2 regions of the Kitasatospora sp. NPDC056446 genome follow, and region 2 is predicted to be linked to the other one. Evidence: riboswitches for the same ligand, from Rfam matches in the RefSeq annotation. Region 2 holds a riboswitch; the other holds the start of a gene.
What was found. A riboswitch is a leader RNA that binds a small molecule or an ion and turns the genes downstream of it on or off. The one in region 2 is predicted to bind S-adenosylmethionine.
Positions count from the first base shown of each region.

Region 1: linked by a shared signal. The riboswitch ahead of ACFQ6N_RS24105 (aminotransferase class V-fold PLP-dependent enzyme) and the one ahead of ACFQ6N_RS30085 (IclR family transcriptional regulator) in region 2 are both predicted to bind S-adenosylmethionine.

Region 1 covers NZ_JBHTRF010000040.1:33,576-37,166, forward strand. Annotated here, with positions in the region: gene ACFQ6N_RS24095 (hypothetical protein) at 174-599, shown strand; gene trpD (anthranilate phosphoribosyltransferase) at 719-1,795, shown strand; SAM riboswitch class IV at 1,903-2,021, shown strand; gene ACFQ6N_RS24105 (aminotransferase class V-fold PLP-dependent enzyme) at 2,073-3,446, shown strand; gene ACFQ6N_RS24110 (Lrp/AsnC ligand binding domain-containing protein) at 3,462-3,591, opposite strand, start outside.
Region 2 covers NZ_JBHTRF010000063.1:20,007-25,192, forward strand. Annotated here, with positions in the region: gene ACFQ6N_RS30070 (response regulator transcription factor) at 1-81, shown strand, start outside; gene ACFQ6N_RS30075 (sensor histidine kinase) at 74-1,621, shown strand; gene ACFQ6N_RS30080 (threonine/serine exporter family protein) at 1,725-2,978, shown strand; gene ACFQ6N_RS30085 (IclR family transcriptional regulator) at 3,066-3,779, opposite strand; SAM riboswitch class I at 3,979-4,121, opposite strand; gene ACFQ6N_RS30090 (glycosyltransferase family 39 protein) at 4,298-5,186, shown strand, end outside.

The DNA.
Region 1 (3,591 bases), on a different contig from region 2:
CGTACGGGTGGACCGGGTCCCTCCGGGTGACGGGCCGTCCTCCGGGCGGGTGAGCCGGGGGCCGCGGCCGCTCCGGGAGGAACGTGCGCGAGGGGCACTCGGCGGGCGGTGATCGGGAGTAGCATCCGGATCAGGCGAACGTGGTCCGGATCACACTTGAGGGAGCAGGGTCCATGGCGTACACGACCGATGAGACGCTCACCGTCCTCGTCTACAGCGACGACCGCAACACCCGCGAGCAGGTGCTGACGGCGCTCGGCCGCCGGCCCGCCGAGGATCTTCCGGAGCTGTCCTACCTGGAGTGCGCGACCACCCCCGCGGTGCTCAAGGCACTGGAGAAGGGCGGCGTGGACCTCTGCGTGCTGGACGGCGAGGCCGTTCCGGCCGGCGGGCTGGGGCTCGGGCGCCAGCTGAAGGACGAGATCTACGGCTGCCCGCCGGTGCTGGTGCTGATCGGCCGGCCGCAGGACTCCTGGCTCGCCGCCTGGAGCCGGGCGGACGCCGCGATCTCCCGCCCGGTGGACCCGGTGGCGCTGGCCGGGGCGGTCGCCACCCTGCTGCGGGCCCGGCTGGCGAAGCGGGCCCCGGCCGCCCGCTGAGCGGTGCCGTCTCACTACTGGAGAAGACAGGCCCCAGGCGCGCCGCCGCTCGATAGGCTGGCTCCATCCGTACGGACGTCCCCCCGGAGCGGGGGAACCGACAACAGCTGGAGTCAGCCATGGTGAACGTGAACCCTGCGAACGGCGGTAGCGACCCCGCGCAGGTGGTCCGCTCCTGGCCGGACCTCCTGGCGGCGCTGTTGAAGGGGGAGGACCTCGACCGGGAGTCCACCGCGTGGGCGATGGACCGGATCATGAGCGGCGAGGCGTCCCCCGTCCAGGTGGCCGGGTTCATGATCGCGCTGCGGGCCAAGGGCGAGTCGGTCGACGAGGTCACCGGCCTGGTCGACGCGATGTACGAGCACGCCGAGCCGCTGGAGATCCCCGGTCCGGCGGTGGACATCGTCGGCACCGGCGGCGACCGGGCGAAGACCGTCAACATCTCCACCATGTCGGCGATCGTCGCGGCGGCCGCCGGCGCCAAGGTCGTCAAGCACGGCAACCGCTCGGCCTCCTCCACCAGCGGCTCCTCGGACGTGCTGGAGAAGCTCGGGGTGGCGCTGGACCTGTCCGCCCGGCGGGTGGCCGAGGTGGCCGAGGAGGTCGGCCTCACCTTCTGCTTCGCGGCGAAGTTCCACCCCTCGATGCGGCACGCCAGCACCGCGCGGCGCGACCTCGGGGTGCCGACCGCCTTCAACATCCTCGGCCCGCTGACCAACCCGGCCAAGGTCACCGCGCACGCCATCGGCTGTTTCGACACCCGGCTGGCCGGGCTGATCGCCGGGGTGCTCGCCCGGCGCGGCTCGACGGCGCTGGTCTTCCGCGGCGACGACGGGCTGGACGAACTGACCATCACCACCACCTCGCAGGTGTGGGTGGTGCAGGACGGGGTGGTCACCGAGACCACCTTCGACCCGCGGGACGTCGGCATCGAGCTGGTCGGCATCGAGGCGCTGCGCGGGGCGGACGCCTCCTACAACGCCGAGGTCGCGCGCCGGCTGCTGGCGGGCGAGCGCGGGCCGGTGCGGGACGCCGTCCTGCTGAACACGGCGGCGGCGCTGGTCGCCCTCGACCTGGGCGACGCGCCGCTGGCCGAGCAGCTCGCGGCGGGCATGGCGCGGGCCGAGGCGGCCATCGACTCCGGCGCGGCGCAGGACCTGCTGCGGCGCTGGTCGGAGGCCACCAGCCGGATCTGAAGCGGTAGTTGGGAGCCCGTGCCGGTCCGCCGGCGCGGGCTCTCGGGCTGTCCGGATGGTGGATGTCCGTTTGACCGCCCGATGGACGGGACCTAGAGTCATCGCCAGGTCATGAGTGACAGCGCGAAGCCCCAGCTTGCTGTCCGGCAACCCTCCGTCCGTGGCGGGGTGCCCTGGGTGAGGACCGGGTCGCCACGGCAAACCGTCCGTGCGACAAGCGCGGACACCCGACGACCAGCACTCTCGGGGTCCCTGTACCCCGAAGGAGTGCACCCCCATGTCTGTCGCCACCGAGATCCGCACCCCCCTCGCCCCGCTCGCCGTCCTCGGCGCCGACGTCCGGGTCCCGCTCGCCAGCGGTGCCAAGGTCGGCTACGCGGCGCTCGACTACGCGGCCAGCGCGCCCGCGCTGCAGCGGGTCTGGGACGACGTCGCCGCCTACGCGCCGTACTACGGCAGCGTGCACCGCGGGGCCGGGTACCTCTCGCAGCTGTCCACCGACCTGTTCGAGCAGAGCCGCCGCACCGTCGCCGAGTTCCTCGACCTGCGCGAGGGCGACCAGGTGGTCTTCACCCGGGCCACCACCGACTCGCTCAACCTGCTGGCCGCCGCCGTCCCGGCCGGCACCCGGGTGTTCGCCTTCGAGACCGAGCACCACGCCTCGTTGCTGCCCTGGGCGCACGCCGGACTGGACGTCACCTACCTGCGGGCACCGCGCTCGCGGGCCGAGGCGGTGGCCGCCCTGGAGGCCGCGCTCGCCGAGGCGCCGGAGGGCCCCAAGCTGCTCTGCGTCACCGGCGCCTCCAACGTGACCGGCGAGCTGTGGCCGATCGCCGAGCTGACCGGGGCCGCGCACCGGCACGGCGCCCGGGTGGTGCTGGACGCCGCCCAGCTGGCCCCGCACCACCGGGTCTCGGTGCGCGAGCTGGACGTCGACTGGATCGCCTTCTCCGGCCACAAGATCTACGCGCCGTTCGGCGCCGGGGTGCTGGCCGGCCGCGCGGACTGGCTGGACGCCGCCGAGCCGTACCTGGCCGGCGGCGGGGCGACCCGGACGGTCGCCCGGGAGACGGACGGCTCGGTGGCCGTGCAGTGGCACACCGGCCCGGCCCGGCACGAGGCCGGCTCGCCGAACGTGATCGGCGCCTACGCGATCGCCTCGGCCTGCCGGGCGCTGAGCGAGGCCGGCTTCGACGCGCTGGAGGCCCGGGAGCGGCAGCTGGTCGACCGGCTGACGGCGGGGCTCGCCGGGATCCCGCAGGTCAAGGTGCTGAACCTGTTCGGCGCCGGTTCCGCGCGGGTGGGCGTGCTGTCCTTCGTCGTCCAGGGCTGGAACAGCTCGCACTTCTCGGCCGCGCTGTCCGCCGAGTACGGCATCGGGGTGCGCGACGGCCTCTTCTGCGCCCACCCGCTGGTGCGCACCCTGCTCGGGGACGAGGATGTCGCACCGTCCGAGTGCGGTGCCCCGGAGCCCTCGCTGCCCGGCGAGCGCAGCCTGAACGCGATCCGGGTGAGCTTCGGCGCCGGCACGCCGGACGAGCACATCGACCGCTTCCTGACCGCCGTCCGCGAGCTGGTCACGGACGGTGCGGCCTGGAACTACCGCAACGAGGGCGGGCGTTGCGTCGCCGACAGCCGTCGGGAGGGCTGACGCCCGGGCGTCGCGCTACTCGTCCAGGCCGAGCGCGAAGGCGGCTTCCAGGTCGTGCTGGGAGTAGGTGCGGAAGGCGATCTGGGTCTCGGTGTGGGCCACGCCCGGGACCTTGTTGAGCCGGCCCGGGATGACGTCGGCCAGG
Region 2 (5,186 bases):
AAGATCGACACCCCGTACGGGCGGGCCGCGGTGCAGACCGTGCGCGGCGCCGGCTACCGGCTGGCGGCCGACGGTGGCTGACCCGACGACCACCGGCCCCGGGCCCCGGCCCGTACCCCGCCCCGGCACACGCCCCGAGCCGCGACCCGGCACTCGACCCGAGCCCCGGCCCCGGCCCCGCTTCCGCCCCCGGGCGCTCCGCCGGGCGCTCGCCGCCGCCACCCGGCTCGCCCGTCACCCGCGCGCCGCCGCGCTCCGCGACCGGCTGGCGCCGCGCTCGGTCCGCACCCGCACCACCCTCGCCGCCTGCCTCAGCGTGGCCGTCGTCCTCGCCGTCGCCTCGGCGGCCGTCGTGCTGCTGCTGCGCGTCAACCTGGAGCGCACCGTCGAGACCGGCGCCCGTGAGCAGGCCCTGGCCGTCGCCCGGCTCGCCGCCGACGGGCACCTCACCAGCCCGCTCCCGCTCGACCACGGCACCGGTTTCATCCAGGTCGTCGACGCGGCCGGCCGGGTCGTCGCCACCAGCCAGAACCTGGCCGGCCACCCCACGGTCGCCCCGGCGGACCACCCGGACGGCCACGACTCCTTCAACCTCCGGGCGCTCGGCGACGAGCACCACCAGCGCGTCACCACCGTCACCGCGACCACCCCCACCGGCCCGGTCACCGTGCACGTCGGCGCCTCGCTGCGCACCGCCGACGCCGCCGAGGACCTCACCACCGCCGCCCTCGCCGCGCTGAGCGCCGTCCTGCTGCTCACCACCGCCGCCCTGACCTGGCGGGCGACCGGCCGCGCCCTGCGTCCGGTCGAGGCCATCCGCGCCGAGGTGGCCGCCATCGGCGACCGCGACCTGGACCGCCGGGTCCCCGAGCCCCGCAGCGACGACGAGATCGCCCGCCTCGCCGGCACCATGAACGCCATGCTCGAACGGCTGGAGGCCGCCGGGGCCCGGCAGCGCCGCTTCATCGCCGACGCCTCGCACGAGCTGCGCAGCCCGCTCACCGTGCTGCGCACCCAGCTCGAAGTCGCCCGCACCCACCCCGATCCCGACGTCCGCACCGAGCTGGTGGCCGGTGCCCTGGAGGACACCGAGCGCCTCCAGGCCCTCGCCACCGACCTGCTCCTGCTCGCCCGCCTCGACGCCACCGGACACGACTGGCCCCACGAGTCCGTCGACCTCGCCGAACTCGTCCGGGCCGGCGTCGCGGCCCGCGCCGACGGGCCGCACCCGGTCACCGTCGACGCCCCCGAACCGGTCACCGTGCACGGCAACCCGCTGTGGCTGGGCCGCCTGCTGACCAACCTGCTCGACAACGCCCAGCGCCACGCCCGTCGGCGGGTCACCGTGCGCCTGCGCGCCGACCCGGCCACCGGGCTGGCCCACCTCGACGTCGCCAACGACGGTCCGCCGATCGAGCCGGCCGACCGGGAGAAGGTCTTCGAACGGTTCGCCCGCCTCGACGACGCCCGCAGCCGCGACGACGGCGGCACCGGCCTCGGTCTCCCGATCGCCCGGGACATCGCCGCCGTGCACGGCGGCACCCTCACCGTCCTCGACACCCCGGGGACGGCCGTCTTCCGCACCTGCCTGCCGACGCGGACCGGGCCCGCCGCAGGCTGAAGGGGGCAATCCGGGGCCCGGAAGGGGCGTCAGGGAAGCGGCCGGAAGCGAACAGACCGGGGCACAGTCGGACCGAACCGGGCGGGGTGGGACGATACCTGCCATGTCTAGCAAGTCTCCCCCGGTCCGGGGCACCGACGCCCCGCCCGACCCGCTCCGCCGTCTGCTGCTCGAACTGGGCGAAGCCCTCCTGGGCGGCGGCCTTCCCGTCCATGAGGTCGAGGAGGAACTCCACCGGCTGGGGCGGGCGATGGGAGCCCCGGACGTCCGGGTCGCCGCACTGACCAACGGGCTGTTCGTCGCCCTGGACGCGGACGAGGCCACCCGCTTCCAACCGGTCGGCGGCGCGCTGCGGTTCGAACAGACGGCGGACGTCCTCCACGTGGTGCACCGGCTCCGCGCGGGCGGCCTCGACGGGCCGGGGGCCCTCGCCGAACTGGACCGGATCCGCCGGACGCCGCCCCGCCTGCCCGGCTGGGTCGCGGACCTCGGGGCGCTGCCGGTCGGGGTCGGGGTCTGCCTGTTCCTCCAGCCCGCGACGGCGAACGTGCTGGCCGCCGGGGCCGGCTCGCTGGTCGTGGTGGGGCTGACCGTCCTCGCCCGGCGGCTTCCGTACCTGCGGCCGCTGCTGCCCGTCACGGCCGGGTTCCTGGTGGCGCTGCTGGTCCTGTCGCTCGCCCGGGCCTCCCTGCTGGACGGCCCGCTGCGGACGATCGTGGCCACGCTGGCGATCCTGCTGCCGGGCGGACTGCTGGTCACCGGGCTGTCGGAGATCGCCGCGGGCGCGGCCAGCGCCGGTTCGGCCCGGCTGGTGTCCGGCGCGGTGCAGCTGGCACTGTTCCTCGCCGGGGTGGCCGCGGCCGCCACCGCGATCGGCATGCCCGCCACGGCCCTGGCCAACGTCCAGGTGGCCAAGCCGAGTTGGTGGGTCATCGGGCTGGGGCTGGCACTGGCCGTGGCCGGTGTCGTGATCAACGTGAACACCCCGCTGCCGGCCGTCCCGTGGATCGTCGCGGTGATCGCGGTGAGCGTCACCGTCCAGGTGGTGGTCGGCTCGGCGCACGGCGCGGCCATAGGCGGCCTGGCCGGCGCGGTCTCCGCCGCGATCGCGGCCACCCTGGTGCACTGGCTGCCGGGCGGCCCGCTCTGGCAGGTGCTCTACCTCCCGGCGTTCTGGATCGTGGTGCCGGGCTCCTTCGGCCTGCTGAACACCGCGCAGATCGAGGTCGGGAACGGGGCGCAGTCGGTGCTGGCGGCCGTGTCGGCGGTGTTCGGGGTGTCGATCGGCACCCTGATCGGCTCGGTCATCAGCCGGATCCCCCGCCCCTCCCTCCCCGTGCTGCGCCCCCGGACCTGACCCGGGCGGGCACCGGGCACCGGCGGAACGGGCACCGCCGGAACGGACGGAGGAACGGACGGAGGGACGGGGCGGCGGCATGCCGGGTCAGGCGTGCCGCAGCGCCTCGGTGAGGCGGTCCGCCGCCTCGACCACCGCCTGGGACAGGTGGGCGCCGGGGTGGCGGGTGAGCCGTTCGACCGGGCCGGAGACCGAGACCGCGGCCACCACCCGGTTGGACGGGCCGCGCACGGGCGCGGAGACCGAGGCGACCCCGAGTTCGCGCTCGCCGATGGACTGGGCCCAGCCGCGCCGCCGGACCCCGCTGAGGGCGGTGGCGGTGAACCGGGCGCCCTGGAGGCCTCGGTGGAGCCGCTCGGGCTCCTCCCAGGCCAGCAGGACCTGGGCGGCGGAACCGACCTTCATCGGCAGAGTCACCCCCACCGGGACGGTGTCGCGCAGACCGGTGAGGCGCTCGGCGGCGGCCACGCAGATCCGGATCTCCCCCTGGCGGCGGTAGAGCTGGGCGCTCTCGCCGCTGACGTCCCGCAGGTGCGTCAGGACCGAGCCGGCGGCGGCCAGCAGCCGGTCCTCACCGGCCGCCGCCGAGAGCTCACCGACCCTGGGGCCGAGGATGAACCGGCCCTGGAGGTCCCTGGCGACCAGGCGGTGGTGTTCGAGTGCGACCGCGAGCCGGTGGGCGGTGGGGCGTGCCAGGCCGGTGGCGGCGACCAGTCCGGCCAGGGTGGCGGGACCGGCCTCCAGGGTGCCGAGGATCGAGGTGACCTTGTCGAGCACGCCGACGCCGCTCGTGATGTCCATGGATGGGTACTCCGTCTCAAGTCCCGTGGGCGGCACGTGGGTTCCGCATACGGGGGCTCCGGGCGGGGAGCCGTGGGGGTGGTCAGCGGGGACGGGCCTGAGAAGTCGGCCGATTGCCTGCGCCGGGCACGGGACGGGTACGCGAAAGGGCCGGGACGGAAAGCGCCCGGACGAAGGACAGTACAGAGAGCACCGTGTCTCCTCATCTTCCCCGCGCCGGTTTGGCGACAGGCCGGAGTTGGCACTCGTACCGGACGACGCGGCGCGTGCTTCGGACGCCGGGTCGAACGGGGAGTTGCCGGGGCTTCGTAGGGCCGGTCCCTCCACCCCTCTGGATGATTCGCGAAGAACCATACAAGATTCCCCGGGTCCGCCGCCAAACCTCCCCACTGCGCCCCACCCCGCGCAAGCCCGGGACGGCGAGTTTCTCCTACAAGTCAACATGGTCGCCCGCCCGCGACGTGCCCGAGACAATCCGTCCGCACGGCCCAACCCGCGGACAGAAAGAGTGTGGACACGTGGCGACCACGACCAGAAATCCTTCGACCTCGTCCCAGGGCCGCTTAGCGGCGGCCCCCGTCCTGTACCGGCGGCCCCTGCTCGCCGTCTCCGCCGCGGTGGTCGTGCTGCTGCTCGCCCTGTCGGGGCGGAACGGGTACCACGTCGACGAGCTGTACAACCGGGTGTCCGGCGGACACCTCGCCTGGGGGTACGTCGACCAGCCCCCGCTGGTCTCGGTGATCGCCTGGGTGGAGACCACGCTGTTCGGCGACACCCTGACCGGTCTGCGCGTCCTGCCGGCCCTGATGACCGGCCTGGTGGTGTGGGTGGCGGGCTTCACCGCCCGCGAACTCGGCGGCGAGCGCGGCGGCCAGGTCTTCGCCGCCGCCGCGTCGGCCGCGACGGTCGTCACCCTCAACGCCGGCCACGTGCTGACCACCAACGGCCCGGACCTCCTGGTCTGGGTGACGCTGGGCTGGCTGTTCGTCCGGCTGCTGCGCACCGGCGACACCCGGCTCTGGCTCGCCGTCGGCGCGGTCACCGGCGTGGGCATGCTCGCCAAGAACCTCGTGGTGCTGGTGGTCCTGTCCCTGCTGGTGGGCGTGCTGGCGGTGGGTCCGCGCGCCGTCCTGCGCAGCCGGCACCTGTGGTGGGGCGCCGCGATCGCCACGGTGCTCGCGACCCCGGCGGTGCTGTGGCAGATCACCCACGGCTGGCCGGCCGTGGAGATGAGCGACGCGCTGCAGGTCGCCCTTGGGTCCGACTCCCGGGTCGCCTTCGTCCCGTTCCAGGTGCTGCTGGTCGGCCTGTTCCTCACGCCGGTGTGGGTCGCCGGGCTGGTGGCCCTGCTGCGCCGCCCGGCCTGGCGGGCGTTCCGGCCGGTCGGCGTCGGCTACCTGTTCCTGG